DNA from 3 places in the Pseudoalteromonas sp. G5_S1_14_S5 genome. Region 2 is predicted to be linked to each of the others. Evidence: predicted binding sites of a transcription regulator. Region 2 holds the regulator's gene; each other region holds the start of a gene.

Evidence for each region. Region 2 encodes NrdR, which represses ribonucleotide reductase genes. Its sites were predicted from a motif close to AAACACNANATNTNGTGTTT; they were not measured.
Region 1: a site for NrdR is predicted at 2,965-2,984, ahead of nrdA (class 1a ribonucleoside-diphosphate reductase subunit alpha). Genes of this name have one in related genera too.
Region 3: a site for NrdR is predicted at 2,391-2,410, ahead of nrdD (anaerobic ribonucleoside-triphosphate reductase). Genes of this name have one in related genera too.

The regions. Positions count from the first base shown of each region.
Region 1 covers NZ_JBQKUM010000038.1:13,500-21,665, forward strand. The annotation lists gene nrdB (class Ia ribonucleoside-diphosphate reductase subunit beta) at 1-464, opposite strand, end outside; gene nrdA (class 1a ribonucleoside-diphosphate reductase subunit alpha) at 567-2,849, opposite strand; gene ubiG (bifunctional 2-polyprenyl-6-hydroxyphenol methylase/3-demethylubiquinol 3-O-methyltransferase UbiG) at 3,359-4,069, opposite strand; gene gyrA (DNA topoisomerase (ATP-hydrolyzing) subunit A) at 4,361-7,003, shown strand; gene gmtY (gamma-mobile-trio recombinase GmtY) at 7,178-8,166, shown strand, end outside.
Region 2 covers NZ_JBQKUM010000046.1:23,548-31,713, reverse strand. The annotation lists gene frsA (esterase FrsA) at 1-796, shown strand, start outside; gene crl (sigma factor-binding protein Crl) at 940-1,329, shown strand; gene proB (glutamate 5-kinase) at 1,451-2,590, shown strand; gene ACTRWI_RS14465 (glutamate-5-semialdehyde dehydrogenase) at 2,699-3,949, shown strand; gene nrdR (transcriptional regulator NrdR) at 4,106-4,555, shown strand; gene ribD (bifunctional diaminohydroxyphosphoribosylaminopyrimidine deaminase/5-amino-6-(5-phosphoribosylamino)uracil reductase RibD) at 4,566-5,678, shown strand; gene ACTRWI_RS14450 (riboflavin synthase) at 5,744-6,400, shown strand; gene ribBA (bifunctional 3,4-dihydroxy-2-butanone-4-phosphate synthase/GTP cyclohydrolase II) at 6,508-7,617, shown strand; gene ribH (6,7-dimethyl-8-ribityllumazine synthase) at 7,897-8,166, shown strand, end outside.
Region 3 covers NZ_JBQKUM010000029.1:20,108-28,273, reverse strand. The annotation lists gene ACTRWI_RS10655 (glycosyltransferase) at 1-105, shown strand, start outside; gene ACTRWI_RS10650 (YeeE/YedE family protein) at 313-774, shown strand; gene ACTRWI_RS10645 (DUF6691 family protein) at 774-1,205, shown strand; gene ACTRWI_RS10640 (endonuclease/exonuclease/phosphatase family protein) at 1,306-2,181, opposite strand; gene nrdD (anaerobic ribonucleoside-triphosphate reductase) at 2,484-4,604, shown strand; gene nrdG (anaerobic ribonucleoside-triphosphate reductase-activating protein) at 4,759-5,229, shown strand; gene ACTRWI_RS10625 (amino acid aminotransferase) at 5,603-6,787, shown strand; gene ACTRWI_RS10620 (ATP-dependent zinc protease family protein) at 6,802-7,488, shown strand; gene ACTRWI_RS10615 (ABC-F family ATPase) at 7,761-8,166, shown strand, end outside.

The DNA of each region.
Region 1 (8,166 bases), on a different contig from region 2:
GCGATGTCTTTAGCACGCTTAAGGATCTCTTCGTTTTCAACGATGTCGTCGAATACTAGGCCTGGATCATTCACAATGTTACGGATGATGTGCGTGTATGAACGAGAGTGAATCGTTTCAGAGAAAGACCAAGTCTCAATCCAAGTTTCAACTTCCGGTAGTGATACTAGTGGAAGTAGGGCAACGTTCGGGCTACGGCCTTGGATAGAATCAAGCAGTGTTTGGTACTTCAAGTTAGAGATGAAGATGTGCTTTTCATGCTCGGGAAGCTTGTTGTAGTCGATACGGTCGCTAGACACGTCTACTTCTTCTGGACGCCAGAAGAAAGAAAGTTGCTTCTCGATAAGCTTCTCGAAGATTTCGAATTTTTGTTGGTCGTAACGTGCAACGTTAACCGACTGACCCAAGAACATTGGTTCTTTTAGTTGATCATTTTTATTCTGAGAAAAAGTACTGTAAGCCATAAATGCCCCAAATCCTTTAAAGACTCGTTATAAAACGAACCCTGTTAATGCTTTAAACCCAGAGAAGCTAACTTCTCTGGGGTCTTAATATTTTACTGCGGTTTAGATCTTACAACCGCCGCCTTCACAATCTTCTTCCGGCACTGTTACTGCGTCGCCTTGGTCGTCTTTAGCACCATCACGAGTGTTATGGTAGTAAAGCGTCTTAACGCCAAACTTGTAAGCAGTCAGTAGGTCTTGAAGCAGCTTCTTCATTGGTACTTTACCGCTATCGTAAACACTTGGATCATAGTTAGTGTTTGCAGAGATAGCTTGGTCAACGAATTTTTGCATGATACCCACTAGGTGTAGGTAACCGTCGTTAGAACCAATGTTCCAAAGTAGCTCGTAGTTCTCTTTAAGATTTAGGAAATCAGGAACCACTTGCTTCAGGATGCCGTCTTTCGATGCTTTCACTGATACGTAACCACGTGGTGGCTCGATACCGTTAGTCGCGTTCGAAATTTGAGACGAAGTCTCAGAAGGCATAAGCGCAGTTAGCGTAGAGTTACGCAGACCGTGCTCCATGATCTCTTCACGTAGCGCATCCCAATCGTAGTGTAGAGGCTCATCACATACTAAATCGACATCTTTCTTGTAAGTGTCGATTGGCAGTAGACCTTTCGCGTAGTTAGTCTCGTGGAAAGATGGGCAACGGCCTTGCTCTTTCGCTAGTTCTACAGACGCTTTAAGTAGATGGTATTGAATCGCTTCAAAAGTACGGTGCGTCAGGCCATTTGCACTGCCGTCAGAGTACTTAACACCATTCTTCGCTAGGTAGTATGCGTAGTTGATAACACCTACACCTAGAGTACGACGGTTCATTGTCGACTTGTATGCTGCTGGAAGCGGGTAATCTTGGTAATCAAGAAGTGCGTCTAGAGCACGAACAACCAGTTCAGAAAGCTCTGCTAGGTCATCCAGTTCGTTGATTGCGCCAAGGTTAAATGCTGAAAGCGTACATAGGGCAATTTCACCTTCGTCATCTTCTACGTTAGAAAGTGGCTTAGTTGGCAGCGCGATTTCTAGACATAGGTTCGATTGACGAACAGGGGCAACTTCAGAATCAAACGGGCTGTGTGTATTACAGTGGTCAACGTTCTGAATGTAGATACGACCAGTAGAAGCACGCTCTTGCATCAATAGAGAGAATAGCTCTACTGCTTTTACTGTTTCACGCTTGATTGACGGATCGTTTTCGTACTTAACGTACAGCTCTTCAAAACGCTCTTGGTTTTCGAAGAACGCGTCGTATAGGCCAGGTACATCAGATGGTGAGAACAGGCTGATGTTGCCACCTTGAACTAGACGAGAGTACATAAGCTTGTTCAGCTGTACGCCGTAATCCATGTGACGAACACGGTTCTCTTCAACACCACGGTTGTTCTTCAGTACTAGTAGAGACTGAACTTCACCGTGCCATAGTGGGTAGAATACCGTTGCTGCACCACCACGAACACCGCCTTGAGAACAACATTTTACTGCTGTTTGGAAGTATTTGTAGAAAGGGATACAGCCTGTGTGGAACGCTTCACCACCGCGAATCTCAGAACCAAGAGCACGGATACGACCTGCGTTGATACCGATACCAGCACGTTGAGACACGTAACGAACAATTGAGCTTGCAGTTGCGTTGATAGAATCAAGGCTGTCACCACACTCGATCAGTACACAAGAACTGAATTGACGAGTAGGCGTACGTACACCAGACATGATCGGTGTAGGTAGAGAAATCTTAAACGTAGACGATGCGTCGTAAAAACGTTTGATATAGTCAAGACGAGTCGATTTCGGGTATTTAGCGAATAGACACGCAGCAACTAGAATGTAAAGGAACTGAGCACTCTCGTAGATATCTTTCGTTACACGGTTTTGCACGAAGTATTTACCTTCAAGCTGTTTAACCGCTGCGTAAGAAAAATCTAAGTCACGCTTATGGTCGATGTACGAGTCAAGTTCATCGAACTCAGCCTTCGTGTAGTCTTCCATTAGGTGGCTATCGTATTTACCCATATCAACAAGATTTGCAACGTGGTCGTAAAGAGCAGGTGGCTCGTATTTGCCGTACGCTTTTTTACGTAGGTGGAATACTGCAAGACGTGCTGCAAGATATTGGTAATCTGGAGTCTCTTCAGAGATTAGATCCGCTGCTGACTTGATGATTGTCTCATGGATATCAGTAGTGGTAATGCCATCGTAAAACTGAATGTGAGCTTTCAATTCTACTTGTGATACAGAAACATTGTGCAAGCCTTCAGCTGCCCATGTGATCACGCGATGGATTTTTTCTAAATCGATCGTTTCTTTGCGCCCGTTACGCTTAGTAACAGTAAGTTGTTGGTTCATTCTGCTTAATTTCCCTAACAAAACTAAACAAGGCCGTGTTTTTGTCTATTTTTGTGTAATTTTTGTAAATTACGTTTCGGCTTTGTGATCTTGGTCTACCCATACATTGTAGTTCAAACACAACATATAGGGGTCATTTGTTTGTTGGGTTACAAGATAGTGCTACAACTGATATTTTTCAAGGCAAAGAAATGGGGTTGCTTGTGGATAAGTGGTGGATTGAAAAAAAACTGTAAGTGACCACTAACTGATGAGGTTAGATGTCACTTGATTGTATAAAACTCGCCTTTTAAGGATGCTTTATTTTTGCACGCCGATAAAAAAAAATCCCTTGATCTTTGGGCAAAATGAGCGACGGATTTTCGGCGATTAAATTTAAATCTAGGTGGTCAAAATGGAAGCTGGTGCACGAAGTTTAGACTGAAAAAAGTCGCAAAGTTATGTTAATTGCAACTCTTTTCATTAGTCTTTTTTATTAAAAAATTTTGCGGTTGATTTATTGATATTTGTTAGGCGAAATTTTTAGTGTGAACTATGTAGTTAACATCAACGTTTTGCCTTAAACGGTAACTGTCTGTTAACGGATTGTAGTGCAGGCCAGTGATGCCTAATTCCTGGAGTGGGGTGTTGTCTATCATCTTGATAAGTTCAGCAGGGCGAATGAACTTGTCATGCTCGTGAGTGCCTTCTGGAACAATTCTAAGCAGTTTTTCTGCGCCAACAATCGCGAACAAGTAAGATTTGAAATTACGGTTCAACGTAGAGAAGAACACGTGTCCACCTGGTTTTACTAATTTCGAACAAGCAGTAATCACAGATTGTGGGTCTGGGACGTGCTCCAGCATTTCCATACATGTCACCACATCGTAAGTTTGTGGGTTTTGCTCTGCATGGTCTTCAATCGTGCTTTGGATGTAATCTAGCTTGGTGCCGGTTTCTAGGGCGTGAAGACGTGCTACTTCTAGTGGTTCTTTGCCCATATCTAAGCCAGTGACTACCGCACCTTCGACAGCCATGCTCTCCGCTAAAATACCGCCGCCGCAGCCTACATCGAGGACTTTCTTACCAAACAAGCCTTCGGTTTTTTCTAGCACGTAATTTAGGCGAAGTGGGTTAATTTCGTGTAGAGGCTTAAACTCGCCTTCGAGATCCCACCAGCGCGACGCCATGTCTTCGAATTTCTTAATTTCTGCTGGGTCTACGTTCTGTGATTTAGTCATAATCGGCATTTCCAAGTTAAATAATGCATCCATGAAATTGCAGGCATTATAACTTGCCTTTTCGTGCTGACCAGAAGATCTACAATTTTGCGAATTTATTGGATGTAAAGTGAACATGTTTCAGCGAGATATGATGCTGAGGTGCAATTTCTCATCAATTGATTGGCTACAAGGGTCATAAGATGATAAAAGGTTAGGGAAAGTGATGCCTCCGTAGGTAAATTTGTGTTATATTTTTCGGTCTTATACGTATTCAAATATACGATCTGACTATAGAGGGAAAATGGCTCTATGAGCGATCTAGCGAAAGAGATCACGCCCGTAAATATTGAAGATGAGCTTAGAGGTTCATACCTAGACTATGCGATGTCCGTCATCGTTGGTCGTGCCCTTCCAGATGTGCGTGATGGCCTGAAACCAGTACACCGCCGCGTTTTGTTCGCGATGAATGTACTAGGTAATGATTGGAACAAACCATATAAAAAGTCTGCTCGTGTAGTAGGTGATGTAATCGGTAAATACCATCCGCATGGTGATAGTGCTGTATACGACACAATTGTTCGTATGGCTCAACCGTTCTCACTACGTTACATGCTAGTTGATGGCCAAGGTAACTTTGGTTCTATCGATGGCGACTCCGCGGCTGCAATGCGTTATACCGAAGTTCGTATGGCGAAAATTGCTCACGAGCTTTTGGCTGACCTTGATAAGGAAACTGTGGATTACGTACCGAACTACGATGGTACTGAACAAATCCCAGCAGTTCTTCCGACAAAAATTCCTAACCTATTGGTAAACGGTGCTTCTGGTATCGCAGTAGGTATGGCTACCAACATCCCACCTCATAACCTAGGTGAAGTTGTTGATGGCTGTTTAGCACTTATCAATAATGAAGAGATCACGATTGATGAGCTAATGGACTACATTCCTGGTCCTGACTTCCCGACAGCAGCACTTATTAGTGGTCGTAAAGGCATCGTAGATGCATACAAGACTGGCCGCGGTAAAGTTTACATGCGTTCAAAAGCGGACATCGAAGCTGACAAGAATGGTAAAGAGACCATTATCGTTACTGAGATCCCTTACCAAGTAAACAAAGCCCGTCTGATCGAGAAAATTGCTGAACTGGTTAAAGATAAGAAAGTAGAAGGCATCAGTGCTCTACGTGACGAATCTGATAAAGATGGTATGCGTATTGTTATTGAATGTAAGCGCGACGCCGTGGGTGAAGTTGTTCTGAACAACCTATACGCACAAACTCAGCTGCAAACGACTTTCGGTATCAACATGGTTGCTCTAAACAATGGCCAACCACAGTTGTTTAACCTAAAAGACATGCTTAAGTGCTTCGTTGACCACCGTCGCGAAGTTGTTACACGTCGTACTATCTTCGAACTGAAGAAAGCGCGTGACCGTGCACACATCCTTGAAGCATTGTCTCTAGCACTTGCAAACATCGATGAAGTTATCGAACTTATCAAGAACGCTCCAACACCGGCAGAAGCGAAGATTGGCTTAGTGTCTCGTGGTTGGGATCTTGGTAACGTGGCTTCAATGCTTGAGCGTGCAGGTACTGACGCAGCTCGTCCTGATTGGTTAGAAGACCAATACGGCATCCGCGATGGCCAATACTTCCTAACGGAAACACAAGCACAAGCAATTCTAGAACTTCGTCTTCACCGCCTAACAGGCCTTGAGCACGAGAAGATTCTAGACGAATACAAAGCACTTCTAGAAGAAATCGCTGAGCTAATGCACATTCTTGCAAGCACTGAGCGTTTGATGGAAGTGATCCGTGAAGAACTTGAAGCAGTGCGTGAAATCTATGGCGACGAGCGTCGTACAGAAATCACAGCAGCGGTTCATGATATCGACATGGAGGAGCTAATCGCTCAAGAAGATGTTGTAGTAACGCTTTCTAACGCAGGTTACGTTAAGTACCAAATCCTAAGTGACTACGAAGCTCAACGCCGTGGTGGTAAAGGTAAGAGTGCAACTAAGATGAAAGATGAGGATTACATTGAGCGTCTGCTTGTTGCTAATACTCACGACAACATCCTATGTTTCTCTACGCGTGGTAAGACATACCGTCTGAAAGTTTACCAACTACCATTAGCAAGTCGTACTGCTCGTGGTAAGCCTATCGTTAACATTCTTCCTCTAGAAGAAGGTGAGCGCATTACGGCTATTCTGCCTGTATCTGAGTTCTCTAACGACAAGTTCATCTTCATGGCAACCGGCGACGGTACTGTTAAGAAGACATCTCTGGATCAATTCGCAAACGTACGTGCTAACGGCCTAATCGCAGTTAACCTACGTGAAGACGATTCATTGATTGGCGTTGACATCACTAACGGTGACAGCGACATAATGCTGTTCTCTAAATCGGGCAAAGTTGTTCGCTTTAACGAGGACAAAGTACGTGCAATGGGGCGTACTGCTTCTGGTGTTCGTGGTATGAAGCTACCAGAAGACGATCAAGTGGTATCGCTGATTGTTCCTTCTAACGAAGGCGATATCCTAACTGTAACTCAAAACGGCTACGGCAAGCGTACTGAGCTAGCAGAATACCCAACGAAAGGCCGTGCAACGCAAGGTGTAGTATCTATCAAAGTCTCTGAACGTAACGGCCCAGTTGTTGGTGCGGTTCAAGTTGAAGAAGGCGATGAAATGATGATGATCACCGACGCAGGTACGTTAGTACGTACTCGCGTTGCGGAAGTGAGCCAAGTTGGTCGTAACACTCAAGGTGTCACACTGATTCGTACAGCTGATGACGAGAATGTTGTAGGACTACAACGTATTGATGAAGTAGAAGAAGCAGAGGTAGTTGAAGGCGAAGCTGAAGTAGCAAACGCTGAAGCACCAGTTGTTTCTGAATCCAGTGAAGAGCAAGCATCAGACGCTTCTGATAGCGAGCAAGACACTGAGTAAGCTTTCACTTCTAAAAAGAGAAGTTGAGACAAAAAACCGAGCCATTGTTTATATATAGTAACTTAAAGGGTGTATATTGTGTATTAAGGCAGAGAAATCTGCCTTTTTTTTGCACAAATATAACTATAGGTATATAGTGAATAGTATGTATTTTGTGTATAGGGAAAGCATGGCTTGTCATCAGTAAAAGTCAGAGCGACGATTGTAGAGGACAATACGGGCATCAAAAGCCAGATGCCTATCTTGCTAACTGAGCAAGGAGAGTTAGGTACGGTCACGGACTACCTACTCAAGCTAGAGGCGGACGGTGTGAGTAACTCCGTCATGAATGGATTTCTTCAAGCGGTGTCCTTGTTGTTGGATTATATGGAAGCAAATAGAGGATTGTTTGACGATCCGAAGTTGCTCTTTCAGACCTTTTCTAAGCGGTTGTACACAGGAACGATTGGTGAAGATGGACTTGACCCATCAGGTTTATATTGGGTGCCAAGTTCAACCAGTAACGTGAATAAGCATATTCATAGACTAACGGCATTTACCGACTGGTTGGCAGAAAAACAAGGTACTGCGTCCATGAACCCCTTGCGTGATGCCACCCCTCATGAGCAGCGATTGAATTACGCTGCATGGTATCGCAAAAACCAAAATGATTTCCTTGGTCATATCGAAGATAAGACTGTGAACAAAACCATCCGTAAGGCGCGAACCATTAAGGGACGCACACCACTCACCAAAACCGAAGATGACGCCATCGCCTTTCCTGAAAAGCATTGGGAAGATTTTTATATGAACGGTATTGGTGGCGCAAGCGATCCACGAGTGGCACTCAGGGACAAATTAATACTCCTGCTCATGCACGGTGGAGGATTACGCGAAAGCGAGGCTTTAACCCTTTGGGTGACAGATGTGTTTGAAGATCCTTATAACCCAGATAGTGCTATCGTTCGAATTTACAATGAAGTCGATGGCAAAGCGCCAAATGACCCTGAAGTTCGTTCTAAAAATCAGAATAGAGAAACGTACTTAAAAGAAAAGTATGCGCGTATCCCTCGCCAACGCATGAAAGGCACCGCACATCTCGGTTGGAAGAACCGCGTAGTTGACCATAAAGACAACTACATACAGGTTCAGTGGTTCCCAACCGACTATGGCAAAGTGTTTAT
Region 2 (8,166 bases):
GTTAGCGAACGCAGCCTATTCTGAAGCGATTAAGCACACTAAGCTGATTGTTAAGCAGATTGAGGTGCCATACCAGAACAAGAAAATCAAAGCCAACCTACACTTAGCGAAAACCGACAAACCTCAGCCTGTTGTGATCGTGAGTGCAGGTTTAGATAGCCTGCAAACGGACATGTGGCGTTTGTTTAGGGATTATCTGGCACCGAAGAACATTGCAATGCTTACTGTTGATATGCCATCGGTAGGGCATAGCTCTCATTGGCCATTAACTGAAGATTCTTCGTGCCTGCATCAGGCAGTATTGAATGAGCTGCCAAATATCCCATGGGTTGACCACTATAAAGTGGGCTTGTTTGGTTTCCGCTTTGGCGGCAATGCGATGGTTAGGCTGTCTTTTATCGAGCAACATAAGATCAAAGCGTGTATCTCTCTTGGTGCGCCAATTCACGACATCTTTGTGCATGCCGATAAGTTGAAGAAAATGCCAAAGATGCATCTAGATGTGCTGGCTTCTCGCTTAGGTAAAGGTGCCGTCGATATCAATAGTCTTTCCGGTCAGTTGATGGCGTGGTCTTTGAAGGTGCAAGGCCTGTTGTCGAACAGCAAAACCAATGTTCCTATCTTAGCGTTAGCCTTAGAAGGCGATCCTGTGTCACCGCCAATGGATAACCAACTGGTTGCTATTTACAGTGATTACGGCAAGGCAAAGAAAATTAAATCGAAATCAATTACACAAGGTTATGAGCAATCCCTCGAATTAGCGATAAAGTGGCTTGAGGACGAATTATTTAGATGACATTTCTCCTAAATTAGTTAAGCATTAAAAGTGTACAGATTAAGTACCTGATACTCAGAGAAAATTTATAAATCCAACTGCGTGGTTTTAACGTATTGCAGTCTGAGTAACGTCATTCTTAACATTGAAAATGGAGATTCAATATGTCAGAAGTGACACAAGAACCAACACATTATCGCTTGTTAAACGTATTAAAGGCCATTGGGCCATATTTGAGGGAGCCGCAATCAGAAGAAGGTCACTATATTTTTGATTGCTTATCAGTATGTGTGAACGATAAAAAATCACCAGAAGAGCGTGAGTTCTGGGGCTGGTGGATGGAGTTGGACAAGTCTGAAGAGGGGTATTCGGCGAAGTACAATATTGGTAAATACAACATTGAAGGCAAGTGGGATTCATTACCTTTGCCTAAAAAGGCGGTTGCTGAGGTCACTAAAACTCAAGAAGCCTTCCACCAAAAACTGGTCGATGAACTTCAAAGTAAGTTTGAAATCAGCATCCAATTAGACGAAGAGTCTGTCGAATTTGTCTGATTTTAAAGGTTACTATTCCATATAAAGTAAAAAGGTGCGATTTCGCACCTTTTCTGCTTGTGAATTCCCCTGTTGATTGCTAAAACATCACCTCTTATTTGTTTTATCCATAAAAGACTTCATGACAACAAATCATCAAAGCGGGACAACAGCGCAGCGTAAAACTGTCGTTGTTAAACTGGGTACCAGTGTCTTAACTGGTGGAACATTGGCATTAGAGCGTGCTCATATGGTTGAGCTGGTTCGTCAATGTGCTGAATTAAAAAAACAAGGCCACTCTGTGGTAATGGTTTCGTCTGGCGCAATTGCAGCAGGACGAGAGCACCTTGGTTACCCCGCACTTCCTAACTCAATGGCGAGCAAACAGTTGCTTGCTGCAGTTGGGCAAAGTCAGTTGATTCAAGTTTGGGAGTCTTTATTCGCTATCTATGGTCTTAAAATCGGCCAGATGCTACTGACTCGTGCTGATCTCGATGACCGTGAGCGTTTTCTGAATGCTCGTGACACGATCAACGCACTCGTTGAACACGATATTATTCCTGTCGTGAATGAAAACGATGCAGTAGCGACCAACGAAATCAAAGTAGGCGACAACGATAACTTGTCGGCACTGGTTGGTATTTTATGTGGCGCTGATAAGCTTTTGCTACTGACAGACCAAAAAGGTCTATTTACTGCAGACCCTCGCAAAGATCCAAATGCGGAGCTCATCAAAGAAGTAAAAACCATTGATGACACGCTGCGTAAGATTGCAGGCGGTAGTGGCACGACTTTAGGTACCGGTGGTATGGCGACAAAACTGCAGGCGGCGGATATTGCTCGTCGAGCTGGTATTGAAGTTATTATTGCAGCAGGTAGTGCTGAAAATGTGGTTTTTGACTCTTTGAGTGACAATCCTCAAGGCACACGTTTCTTGCCGTTAGCCGAGGCGCTTGAAAACCGTAAGCGTTGGATTTTAGCTGGCCCAGCTTCTGCTGGTGACATCGTGGTTGACGATGGTGCGGTGAATGCCGTTAACACCAAAGGCAGTAGCTTGTTGGCAAAAGGGGTGGTTCGAGTTAAAGGCGAGTTCTCTCGTGGTGAAGTCACCCAAGTCACAGACAGCAAAGGCAAAGTAGTCGCGCGTGGTATCGCTAGCTACTCAAGCCAAGACCTTGCAAAAATAGCAGGCAAGCACAGTAAAGATATTGGCGACACCCTTGGTTACGATTACGGGTCAGAAGTCATTCACCGTGACGATCTTGTCGTTATCCAAGAATAGTTCGAGATGACAAGGCGATGAACAGCGCATCTGGTTTTTGCACTAGATGCAGGTTGTAAGCATCGCCTTTTTCATCCAAAAGCAGACAGAATTTAGGGAGAGTTAAACGTGGATTTAACTAACATGGGTATCGCAGCAAAAGAAGCTGCTTTTCACCTAGCGACCACATCAACGGCGCAAAAGAACAAGGCATTGGCGATCATCGCCGATGAGTTAGAAGCAAATGCAGCCGCTATCTTAGAAGCGAACGCGAAAGACATCGAACTGGGCCGCGAAGCGGGTTTAACGGACGCACTTCTTGACCGCCTACTTTTGAATGAAGAACGCTTAACTGGCATCGCTAACGACGTTCGTAACGTTATTAGCCTGAACGACCCTGTGGGCAGCGAAATCGACAGCAAAGTACTGGAAAACGGTATGTCACTGTCTCGTCGTCGTGTACCGCTTGGTGTTGTTGGTGTTATCTATGAAGCACGCCCGAACGTAACGATTGATATTGCGGCGCTGTGTCTGAAAACGGGGAACGCAAGCATCTTGCGTGGTGGTAAAGAGACCTTTTTCTCGAACATGGAACTGGTAAAAGTTATCCAGTCTGCACTAGAGAAAGCGGAGCTTCCTGCTGCTTCTGTTCAATACATTGAAAAGTCAGATCGTGAGTTGGTTTCTCAGTTGCTTAAGCTAGATGACTATGTAGATATGATCATCCCTCGTGGTGGCGCTGGTCTACACAAGATGTGTAAAGAGAACAGCACTATTCCGGTTATCATTGGTGGTTTCGGTATCAGCCATATTTTCGTTGATGAGAGCGCGGATCTTGAGAAGTCTGTTAATGTGGTTGAAAACTCGAAAGTACAACGCCCATCAGCATGTAACTCACTAGATACTTTGCTTGTTCATGAAGCGGTAGCTGAGGAGTTCCTTGGCAAGCTTAAAACACGTCTTGCGGAGAAAGTGACATTAGTAGCTGACTCAAGCGCGAAGGCACTTATTGCTGATTTTACTGACGTGCGTGATGCAGGTGAAGATGACTTTGACACCGAATGGCTAAGCTACACACTTGGTGTAAAAGTGGTTGCGGATGTTGCAGAAGCGATTGACCATATGCGCGTGCATAACGCGAGCCATTCAGATGCGATCATGACTAATAGTTTAGAAAGCTCTGAGCGCTTCATTAACTCGGTAGGTTCAGCAGCAGTGTACGTGAATGCATCAACTCGCTTTACTGATGGCGCACAGTTTGGTTTAGGCGCAGAAGTGGCAGTCTCTACTCAGAAACTGCACGCTCGTGGTCCTATGGGCTTAGAAGAGCTGACCAGCTACAAATGGGTGGGTAAAGCGAATTATCTTGTTCGCGGTTAATGTTTCTCGTTAACTTTACTCTGCAGCTCATTTTAAAAATTGCTTTCGCGTAGCAATAATCAATGAATCAGCACACAAAAGGGCCTTAATTGGCCCTTTTTCTTTCCTAACGTTTGGCAATTCCGTTACACTGATATTCAATTATTTGGAGGTGATATGCATTGTCCTTTTTGTTCAGAGAACGACACTAAAGTAATCGATTCAAGACTGGTTGCTGATGGCCATCAGGTTCGTCGTCGCCGTCAATGCCTTGCATGTAGCGAGCGTTTCACTACGTTCGAATCGGCAGAACTCGTGATGCCGAAAGTCATTAAGTCGAATGGAAACCGCGAACCGTTTAACGAAGATAAAATGGTTGGTGGTGTGCAACGAGCTCTGGAAAAACGCCCTGTGAGTGCTGATGCGATCGAACTTGCTATCAGTAATATTAAGTCACAACTCCGTGCAACAGGTGAGCGTGAAGTTCCAAGCGAAATGATTGGTAATCTAGTCATGAGCCAATTAAAAGAGTTAGACAAAGTCGCGTACATCCGTTTTGCTTCTGTTTACCGCAGCTTTGAAGACATTCGAGAGTTTGGCGAAGAAATCGCTAAATTAGAGGATTAATCCCTCAGTCATGTCTAACTTTTCTCCCCTAGATTTTCAAATGATGTCGCGTGCTATCCATTTAGCGAAACGCGGCATTTACACCACTGCGCCAAACCCAAATGTCGGTTGTGTTATTGTACAAACCGATGGGCAAATTGTTGGTGAAGGCTTTCACGCTAAAGCGGGTGAACCTCACGCTGAAGTGCATGCCATGCGAATGGCGGGTGATAAGGCAAAAGGTGCGACGGCTTATGTCACACTAGAACCTTGTTCTCATTATGGTCGTACACCACCGTGTGCCGAGGGCTTGATTAAAGCTCAAGTGGCTAAAGTCATTTGCGCGATGCAGGATCCAAACCCGAAAGTCGCTGGACGTGGTATCAAAATGCTGCGTGATGCAGGCATTGAGGTTGAAATCGGTTTACTTGAGCAAGATGCTTTGGACTTGAACCCAGCATTTATTAAGCGTATGCAAACAGGCATGCCTTTTGTTCAGCTTAAGATGGCAGCCAGTCTCGATGGGCAAACGGCACTAGCAAATGGTCAGAGCCAGTGGATCACATCGCCAGCAGCACGTCGTGATGTTCAAAATTATCGAGCAAAGGCGGGCGCAGTATTATCAACCAGCCAAACGGTAATTGATGATAACGCTTCACTTAATGTTCGCTGGGCTGAATTACCAAGTAGCGCACAGGCTCATTACGCTGAAGCTGACGTACGTCAGCCTGTTCGCGTGATTCTTGATCGTCAAAATCAACTGCGCCCTGAGCTCAAGTTATACCAATTGCCAACAGCCGTATTAAGAGTCGCAGAGGCGTCTGCTGACATTGAAGTCGGTACTACTGATACAGGTCAGCTAGATTTACATGATCTGATGCGCCAATTACCTGCTAATCATATCGACCATATTTGGGTCGAAGCGGGTGCAACACTGGCAAAAAGCTTGGTTGAAGCACAGTTGGTGGATGAGCTAATCCTTTATTTAGCTCCTAAAATAATGGGCAGTGACGGAAGAGGTTTGATGGGCGCGTTAGGGCTCACCTCGATGTCTGATGTTATTGATTTAGAAATTAAAGATGTTCGACAAGTTGGTGTGGATATTCGCATCGTAGCGAACCCCGTATTACTAAACCGACAGTAACGAAACGATAGTGGAAATAAATCCGCGCCTAGATACATGTTGTTGACAACAAAAAGAGTTTTAAAATGTTTACAGGAATTGTAGAAGCCGTAGGCACATTGAGTGCAATTACTCCCCGCGGAGAAGACATTACCGTAACGGTTAACGTTGGTAAGCTTGATATGGCCGACGTTCAGTTAGGCGATAGTATTGCTACCAATGGTGTGTGTTTGACGGTCGTCGAATTTAACGACCACAGCTACAGTGCAGACTTGTCACTTGAGACCCTGAAAAAAACGGGTTTTGTTGATTACCAAGCGGGTGACAAAGTGAACTTAGAGAAAGCGATGCTACCGACGACACGTTTCGGTGGTCATATCGTATCGGGTCACGTAGATGGTGTGGGCGAAATTGTTGAGCGAAACCAAGTAGGCCGTGCGATTGAGTTCTGGGTCGAAATGCCCGCTGAAATCTCAAAGTACGTTGCTCAAAAAGGCTCGATAACTGTCGATGGCATTAGTCTTACTGTAAACGATTTACGTAAGAATGCATTTAAGCTGACGATTGTCCCTCATACCTCTTCAGAAACCACCATCGATCAATTCCATGTTGGTCGTAAAGTGAATCTAGAAGTCGACGTGTTAGCGCGCTACATGGAGCGCCTACTGCAAGGTCAGCAACAAGAGTCTGAACCTGAATCTCGATTGACGATGGAATTCTTACAACAGAATGGTTTTGCCTAATCGTGAGACAAAGTGCGCTGAGCGTCACTTTGTAGAGAGAAGCAATATCATCAGGTTTAAATAGTGTCGGTTCTAGGAAGCAGAACCATTTCAAAGGATATAGAACAATGCCAATTAGTACTCCTCAAGAAATTGTTGAAGACATTCGCCTAGGAAAAATGGTTATCCTGATGGATGATGAAGATCGCGAAAATGAAGGTGATCTGATCATGGCAGCAGAACATGTGACGCCAGAAGCGATTAATTTCATGGCAATGTACGGCCGTGGCTTAATCTGCTTAACCTTGACTAAAGAGCGTTCAAGCCGCATGGGGTTAGCGCCTATGGTTCAAGACAACAACGCACAGTACACCACTAACTTTACCGTTTCGATTGAAGCGGCAGAGGGTGTAACCACGGGTATTTCTGCCTCTGATCGCGCAGTGACGGTTCAAGCAGCCGTTGCGAAAGATGCAAAAGCGGCTGACCTTGTTCAACCTGGTCACATCTTCCCGCTAACAGCACAAGAGGGCGGTGTTCTAACTCGCGCAGGTCACACTGAAGCGGGTTGTGATTTAGCACGTTTAGCGGGCTGTGAGCCTGCGTCGGTAATTGTTGAGATCCTAAATGATGACGGCACCATGGCGCGTCGCCCTGATCTTGAAGTGTTTGCTGAAAAGCACGATATCAAGCTAGGCACGATTGCTGACTTGATCGAATACCGTAACAACACAGAAACCACGATTGAGCGCGTTGCACAGTGTCACCTACCGACTGAGTTCGGTGACTTTGAGCTCGTGACTTACCGTGACACTATCGATAATCAAATCCACTACGCAATGCAAAAAGGTGACCTAACGGGTGAAGCGCCACTGGTTCGTGTTCACCTACATGATACCTTCACCGATTTGCTTCATTCTGATCGTGGTACTGAGCGTAGCTGGTCGCTAGATAAGGCGATGAAGCGCATTAGTGACGAAGGTGGTGTGCTGGTTATTCTGGGCAACGAAGAGTCGTCTGATTCTTTGATTCACAAAGTGAAGACATTCGAAGCTCAAGACAAGAACGAGCAACCAACCATGGCTAAGAAGCAAGGTACTTCTCGTCGCGTTGGTGTCGGTTCTCAAATTCTACAAGATCTAGGCGTTCATGATATGCGTCTATTGTCTTCAAGCACCAAGCGTTACCACGCTCTTGGTGGTTTTGGTCTTAACGTTGTTGAATACGTTTGTGAGTAACTACTTACATACTGGTTTGTAGCAACATAATTTATGATGATTTGAGTGGCTCTTTTGGTTCGAAATAGGACGAAAAGAGCCAAGTCGATGAGCCTGACTTTTGTCGTGTCAAATGTTGGCGCATAGCGACTTGCTGTTCCCAAATGGTTGGGAGCGAGCCTTGGTTATCATCTTTACATCTCCGGAGTCTGTTCTTCTAAATTAGCATTAGATATTGCTCACAGTTTTATGCTAGAATCCGGCGATTCTCACTTGATGAAAATAGTTAAAGGAAGGCTTATGAAAGTGATCGAGGGTGGCTTCCCAGCGCCAAATGCAAAAATTGCTATCGTTATTGCTCGTTTCAACAGTTTTATTAACGAAAGTTTACTTTCTGGTGCAATCGATACTTTAAAACGTCATGGACAAGTAAGCGAAGACAACATCACTGTTGTTCGTTGTCCTGGTGCAGTAGAACTTCCACTTGTAGCGCAGCGCGTTGCAAAAACGGGTAAGTTCGACGCGATTGTATCTCTTGGTACAGTAATTCGTGGCGGTACGCCTCATTTT
Region 3 (8,166 bases), on a different contig from region 2:
TCGCACCGATTGGATAATTTCTTCGGTTCAATGCTCAAGCACCACACCATGGCAAGCACCAAGTACATGTCACAGTGGATAGCTGAAAAGAACAAGACTAAGTAGCAGATACAGCTCAAATGAAATCAAAAGCCCTTAGGTTAACGCCTAAGGGCTTTTTGTTTGTTGGGAGCTCACAGCTAGCTGAATGACAAGGAGCCGATTGTAGGTATAAATGGGATAAGCTGTATTAGCATTGACTAATTTATATTTATTAGTAATATCTAATTTAATGTGATTGAAAGTTATGATGTTTGTGGATAGGAGAGATCTGTGTTGAGTTTGATTCCTTGGAATGCCTTTTTCGGCGGCATGCTGTTGGGCATGTCGGCTATTGTCTTAATGCTCGGGATTGGTCGAGTCGCTGGTATTAGCGGAATTGTCAGTCGATTATTGCCTGTTTGTATCAGTAACAAAGAAAGCAAAATCACGAATACAGAAAAAACTGAAAAGCAATGGCGCATCGCATTTGTTGTTGGAATGGTAGTAAGTGGTTGGTTGTTGATTCCTACCGGTTACCAACTCCCACAACTGGAAGAGATGAATCTCGTAGTGGTGGTTATCGCTGGTCTGTTAGTTGGCTTTGGCACTAAAACAGCGAATGGTTGTACAAGCGGACATGGTATTGTGGGCATGGCACGTTTATCTAAACGTTCAATTATAGCGACTTGTATATTCATGGGTATCGCAATGGCTACGGTGCTTATTAAGAACCTAATGGGTTTGGAGGCATAATGAAAAACTCTTCATTTACTATCCTTGTTGGTTTGCTTTCAGGCATCCTATTTGGTTCAGGTATGATCATTTCAGGCATGGTAGATCCTAACAAGGTACTCGGCTTCTTAGACATTACAGGTGATTGGGACATAAGTCTGGCATTCGTAATGGGCGGTGCACTGATGGTGTTTGCGCCGTTTTATCTTCTAGTCATTAAAAAGCGAGAAAAAGCGATCAATGGAGAGCGATTAGATAGCCTTAATAATCCATTAATTGACAGAAAGCTGGTTGTGGGTTCTACAGCGTTTGGCTTAGGTTGGGGGCTTGCTGGCTTTTGTCCTGGACCAGCGGTGACGAGTCTTAGCGGAGGTAACCCAAGCGTATGGGTATTTATGATAAGCATGCTGGTGGGAATGTGGTTAGCAGGTCCAACACATAAAACCTGTTAAGTTAAACCTATCGTGTATCTAATTGGCTTGATATAAACATTTGAGAAGCCGACTCGCTTTAGCTCTATAGCCAGTCGGTCTCTTTTTAGATCTACAATAATTAGTTGATTGTCGTTGTAACTGGGCAGTGATCGCTGAGTTTGTAGTCCAGAACATCTTGTGTTTTGAATACTTGTTGTTTCGCAGGTTCTGCATTCAATGATTTACTCACCACAATATGATCAATAACAGATCGGAACTGATGCGTACGATGATTGTTTCGGTTAGAGCGCACTTTGCAGTCTGCGCGTGTCTTTCGTGTCGCTAACTGTGCATCAGTATATTTTGTTAACTGTTTCCACATCCAATCTCGTGAGAAAGCGAGGTTATGGTTAAAGTCGCCAAGAATGGCGTAGTCTTCATTCTTGCGCTCCCTTTGCTTTATCCACTTGTTCAGTTGCTGAGCTTGCTCTTTTAAACGTGAGCAATCGCGGTTGGACTTATAAGCACCACTGCATCCTGCTTTTAAATGAACAGATAGCATGTGAATGGGTCTAGTCTCTGTCTTTATAACGATATAGCTAGCAAATCTAAGCTTACTTTTGGGCGTAGTTTCAAGTGGAAAGTCAGCGTAGTCGGTGAGGGTTACTCCTTTACGAACCGCAAAACCCGTGTATTGGTTCACTTCTTTAAATTGGTGGTTGCTGTTCTTGGGTAGCACCCGGTCAGACATTAAGATCTGATATTGATCACCAGCCACAAGTTGTATGGCATTTACGTCATCGACTTCTTGAAAAGCAACCACATCGGCGTTTAAGGATTGAAAATACGTTCCGAGTTTATCGAAGTCGGCTTGCTCTCGTTTATCAGAAAACTTATTCACAGCCTCGTTGGTTGATAACCATTCGATATTCCAACTGGATATGGTTAAAGGTTCAGCAATTGCTTGGTTACCGATTAGGCAGCCTAACATTAACCACTTTTGTAGTCGTTTCATCCCAAATATCCCTAAATTTGTCGACCAATATTGATGAGCCGTTATCCTACAACACTTAGTAAAAATTCAACTCTTTTTAGCAGTTTTTTATTGTTACATTGTTTCTTTTCGAGTTGAGAACTAGCGTAATAATATTGAATTGATCTTAGTCAGCGTTCTCTTTTTATTGATCCAAATCAATACTCAAGTTTGGTGGTTCTCGTTAAATACGCCACAATATCTAGTGTTAGTTTAACGGCAAATAGCTCTATATAGTGCCTTTGTGGATAAGTCTGTGAATACCTCAAGAGTAAGGAGAAGTGGTGAAATCAATCGTAATCAAGCGTGATGGCTCAAGAGCTCCATTCAGTAGAGATCGCATCCAGGCTGCAGTGGAAGCAGCATCAGATAAAACCGATAAGGAAATTGCTATTTATGCATTGAATGTGGCATTAGCAGTTGAGTTGAAGCTCGAAGACTACGATGAAGTTCATATCTCTGAAATTCAAACAATGGTCGAGAATGAGCTAATGCAGGGACCATATAAGTCTCTGGCACGCGCATACATCGAATATCGTCACGACCGCGACATCGCTCGTGAAAAGCAAAGTGCCTTAACTCGTGAAATCGAAGGTTTGATCGAAGAAAGCAACGTTGATCTAATCAATGAAAACGCGAACAAAGATGGCAAAGTAATCCCAACTCAGCGTGACTTGCTAGCGGGGATCGTGGCTAAACACTATGCGAAAACTCACATTTTGCCACGTGACATCGTACATGCTCACGAGTGTGGCGACATTCACTACCACGATCTCGATTACGCTCCGTTCTTCCCGATGTTTAACTGTATGCTTATCGACTTGAAAGGCATGTTAACGCATGGCTTCAAGATGGGTAACGCAGAAATCGATACGCCTAAGTCTATCTCTACCGCAACGGCGGTAACTGCGCAGATCATCGCACAAGTGGCAAGCCACATTTACGGTGGTACAACGATCAACCGCATCGACGAGGTTTTAGAACCTTACGTGATGGCAAGTTACGAGAAGCACTTATCGTTAGCTAAAGAGTGGGACATTCACAGCCCAGAAGCGTTTGCTATTTCTCGCACTGAGAAAGAGTGTTACGACGCATTCCAATCTCTTGAATACGAAGTAAACACACTGCACACCGCTAATGGTCAAACGCCATTCGTTACGTTTGGTTTTGGCTTAGGTGAAAACTGGGGCTCGAAACTGATTCAGCAATCTATCTTTAAGAATCGCATTGCAGGTTTAGGTAAGAACCGTAAAACAGCCGTGTTCCCTAAACTGGTTTTTGCTATCAAAGACGGTTTGAACCACCAGCCACAAGATCCAAACTACGATATCAAGCAACTGGCACTTGAGTGTGCGTCTAAACGTATGTACCCAGACATTCTTAACTACGACAAGGTAGTAGAAGTGACAGGGTCATTCAAAACACCTATGGGTTGCCGTAGCTTCTTAAATACATATGAAGAAAATGGCGAGTTTATCCATGAAGGACGTAACAACTTAGGTGTTGTAAGCTTGAACTTGCCACGTATTGCGATCAACGCAAAACAAGATATGGCTAAGTTCTACGAGTTGCTTGATGAAAAACTGAAGCTTGCTCGTCGCGCATTAGAAACTCGTATTTCTCGTCTAGAAAATGTGAAGGCACGTGTTGCTCCAATCCTATATATGGAAGGTGCATGTGGTGTTCGCTTGAAAGCTGATGATTCAATTGCAGATATCTTCAAGAACGGCCGTGCTTCTGTTTCTCTTGGTTACATTGGTATCCATGAAGCGATGACTGCACTTTACGGCACTGAAGTTCATTTGTACGACGATGGCGAAATGCGTGCTAAAGCGCTTGAGCTAGTGGAGTACATGAAGCGTGAAGTGGAATCTTGGACGAAAGAGACAGGTTACGCGTTCAGCCTTTACGGCACACCAAGTGAAAACCTATGCAGCCGTTTCTGCAGCATCGATACCAAAGAGTTTGGTGTGATTGATGGCGTAACAGACCGTGGTTACTACACAAACAGCTTCCACTTAGATGTACAAAAGAAAGTGAACCCATACGATAAGATTGATTTCGAGATGCCTTATCCTGAAATCTCTAGCGGTGGTTTCATTTGTTACGGTGAATTCCCTAACATGCAGAAAAACATCGAAGCGCTAGAAAACGTATGGGATTACAGCTACACACGAGTTCCTTACTACGGTACCAACACGCCGATTGATGAGTGTTACGAGTGTGGTTACAACGGTGAGTTCGATTGTACGAGTAAGGGCTTTACCTGTCCTAAATGTGGCAACCATGACTCAACTAAAGTATCAGTAACACGCCGTGTTTGCGGTTACCTTGGTAGCCCAGACGCACGACCATTTAACTTCGGTAAGCAAGAAGAAGTTAAACGGCGAGTGAAGCACCTTTAGAGAGCTTTAAGATCGTTAGCGAGCTTACTTAGAAGATCTACGTTTCATAATACAAGATTGGTATCGGCTCAATGTCGGTACCTATTCATTGGTTTCATTTCTCGCTACTCTTTAAGTAGCCGATTAAGCCATCACGAGTTTTCAATACTGCCTTATGAATTATCATCAATATCATCAAATCGACGTTGTAAATGGCCCAGGCACACGCTGCACTTTGTTTGTGTCGGGCTGTGTACACCAGTGTCGTGGGTGTTATAACCAGTCGACGCAAAGGTTGGACTCTGGCCATTTGTTCACTCAAGAGCTACAAGATCACATTATTGCCGATCTTAAGGATCCGCGAATCAAGCGCCGTGGTTTATCACTTTCTGGTGGTGATCCTCTGCATCCTGCAAATGTTTCTGAAGTTCTGAAGTTAGTTAAACGCGTAAAAGAAGAATGTGAAGGCAAAGATATCTGGATGTGGACTGGCTATGAACTTAGCCAATTGGATGAAAATCAGAAGCAAGTGCTAGAATACGTTGATACTTTAATTGATGGTCGTTTCGAGCAAGATAAAGCAGACCCAATGCTCGATTGGCGTGGCAGTTCAAACCAAATCATCCATCGATTCACTGACATCTGAGGTTGTCCCTCGTAGGCTTGGAAAACGAAAAGGGCATCATGGTTAACGTAATGCAACCAATCAGCCCTTGGATGTGAGTTCTCTCGTTCTATTAGTTCAAATCAGTATTTAAGCGGTTAGTTGGTCAGGTTCTTCTATGAGGTTGTTGATCCATTTCTTAGAGTGAGCTCTCTGGCTAGTTAATGCGATCTTCGCCAGCTCCTCCAGCAACACAGTCATTATTGTTTGATTTTTGCATGAACCCCCTCTTTAAAATGACCAATCTCTGATTACTTCTGTGAACTCAGCGCTTCTCTTAAAAAATGTTTCTGATTTGACTACGATAATGTTAACGTGAAGTTCATTACTTGAATTTCAAAGGGTTGTGACTTTCATGTTTTCACATCTACCAAAACCAACTTTAGATCCAATTCTATCTCTTTCTGTTGCTTACCGCGGCGATACTCGCACTGACAAGGTCGATTTAGGCATTGGCGTTTATAAAAACGACCAAGGCGAAACTCCTATCATGAAAGCTGTATCTATGGCTCAAGATATCGTTGTTGAAACACAGAAAACTAAAGCTTACGTTGGCCTAGCGGGCTGTGAAGAGTTTAACCAAAGCATGGTTGATCTGCTGCTTAAAGGGACTTCTGCAATGGATCGCGCAGCTGCGATTCAAACACCAGGTGCAAGTGGTGCACTTCGAATGTTGGGTGACTTAATGAAGGTTTCTCAACCAGACACCACAGTTTGGATTTCAAACCCAAGCTATGTGAACCACAAACCTGTGATGGAAGCTGCAGGCTTAAAGGTTCGATACTACAATTACTTCAGTCCTGAAACGAAGCAAGTTGATACTGCAAGAATGTTAGATGACCTATCGAAAGCGGGTCCATCAGATGTGGTACTACTGCACGGTTGCTGTCACAACCCAACGGGTGCCGATATTGACTTTGAAGCGTGGCAGGAAATCACCAAGCTATCGCAGAAAAATGGTTTCTTACCGTTCGTTGATATTGCCTACCAAGGCTTTGGTGACGGCCTCGAAGAAGATGCAAAAGGTCTTCAACACATGGCGAACAGCGTGGAAGAGATGTTAATTACTACTTCTTGCTCAAAGAACTTCGGTTTGTACCGTGAAAGAACGGGCGCTGCGATTGTGATTGGTAAGAATAGTGAACACGTTGGCAACGCAAAAGGTAAGCTACTGACGCTTGCTCGCTCAACTTACACCATGCCGCCAGATCACGGTGCGGCGTTGGTAAAAACCATTCTTCAGAATCAAGAGCTAACAACGATTTGGAAGCAAGAGTTGAGTGAAATGCAGCAACGTTTGTTAAATCTGCGCCAAAGTTTATGTGATGAATTGCGAAATACTTATAACACGTCACAATTTGATTTCATTGAAAGTCATAAAGGTATGTTTACTGTACTAGGCTTTAAAGAAACTCAGATGAATCAATTACGTGAAGAATATGGCATCTACGGTGTTGGTGATGGACGCATCAATATTGCAGGTCTTTCTGAATCCCATATTCCTTATGTAGCAAAAGCGATAGCCAGCGTATCAAAATAATAGAAGGTGACTGAATGTATAATTGGAGAGCGATTATATCCCTAATATTAAGTGGCGGCTTGTTTGCTTGTACAACCACGACTCAAGTACCAGTTGAACCAGTGCAAAAGCCTCAGATCGAACAACCAGTTGTTGACGATTCTTCTAAGACAGACGCAACTGAAGGTGACAAAGTAACGGAACCTACAGAGAAGCCTGAAGAAGTAAAACCAACTGAACCAGAAGCGAAACCAAAGCCTGAAGAAAAACCGGCCGCAAAACCAACGAAAACCAGTGACGGAAAACTGATCCTTGGTGAAGAAGAGTGGGTATTTGTACTTGGCTTGAAAGAGGCTTTTAAAGCGCGTGTTGATACCGGTGCTACCACCTCTTCAATCAGTGCGGTTGATATCGTTGATTTTGAGCGTGATGGCAAAGATTGGGTTAAATTCAAGATCCAGCATGATGGCATCACAACAGAAGAGGTCAGCTTACCTGTAGAGCGTTGGGTGAAGATCAAACAATCTAGCGCTGAAGGTACACAACGTCGTGCTGTGGTTGTGGTTTCTATCCAAATTGGTGACCTAAAAGACAAAACTGAATTTACACTTGCTGATCGAACCCATCTTTCTTTCCCACTTCTTTTGGGAAGAAGCTTCTTTAGAGATATTGCGGTTGTCGATGTAAGCCAAAAGTACGTTCAGAAGAAAGTGACTAAATAGTTTCAGACCCTTCTAACAGGTTAACTCTGTAATAATCGAATCCCTGCTAATTGAATTAGCGGGGATTTTTCGTTTTTCGACCGTAATTCGGGTAAATACCGATAATTCGCCTCTGTACGTCATTCGTTCACTGTTTAGCCTCGACAATGTGATCCTGATCTCTATATAATCCGCGCTTAATTTTCGTTTACCCCATACTTTCGTAGTCCTTATTTAGGTTTATCCAACAACTTAATAATTATCTATCCAGTATACGCTTAGGAATAACTTCTTTGATATCTACCGCGAACATCACAATGCAATTTGGCGCAGAGCCTTTGTTTGAAAACATCTCTGCTAAATTTGGTAACGGCAATCGTTATGGTTTGATTGGCGCCAATGGTTGCGGCAAATCGACGTTCATGAAAATCCTAAGTGGTGCGCTAGCGCCGAGCTCAGGCAACGTTTCCATTACTCCTGGAGAAAAACTGGGCGTATTGAGCCAAGATCAGTTTGCTTTTGAACAGTACAGCGTAATTGACGTAGTGATCATGGGTGATAGAAAGTTATGGGAAGTGAAACAAGAGCGTGACCGCATTTACTCTTTGCCTGAAATGAGCGAAGAAGATGGGATGAAAGTGGCCGAGCTTGAAAGCGAATTCGCAGAAATGGATGGCTACACAGCAGAAAGCCGTGCTG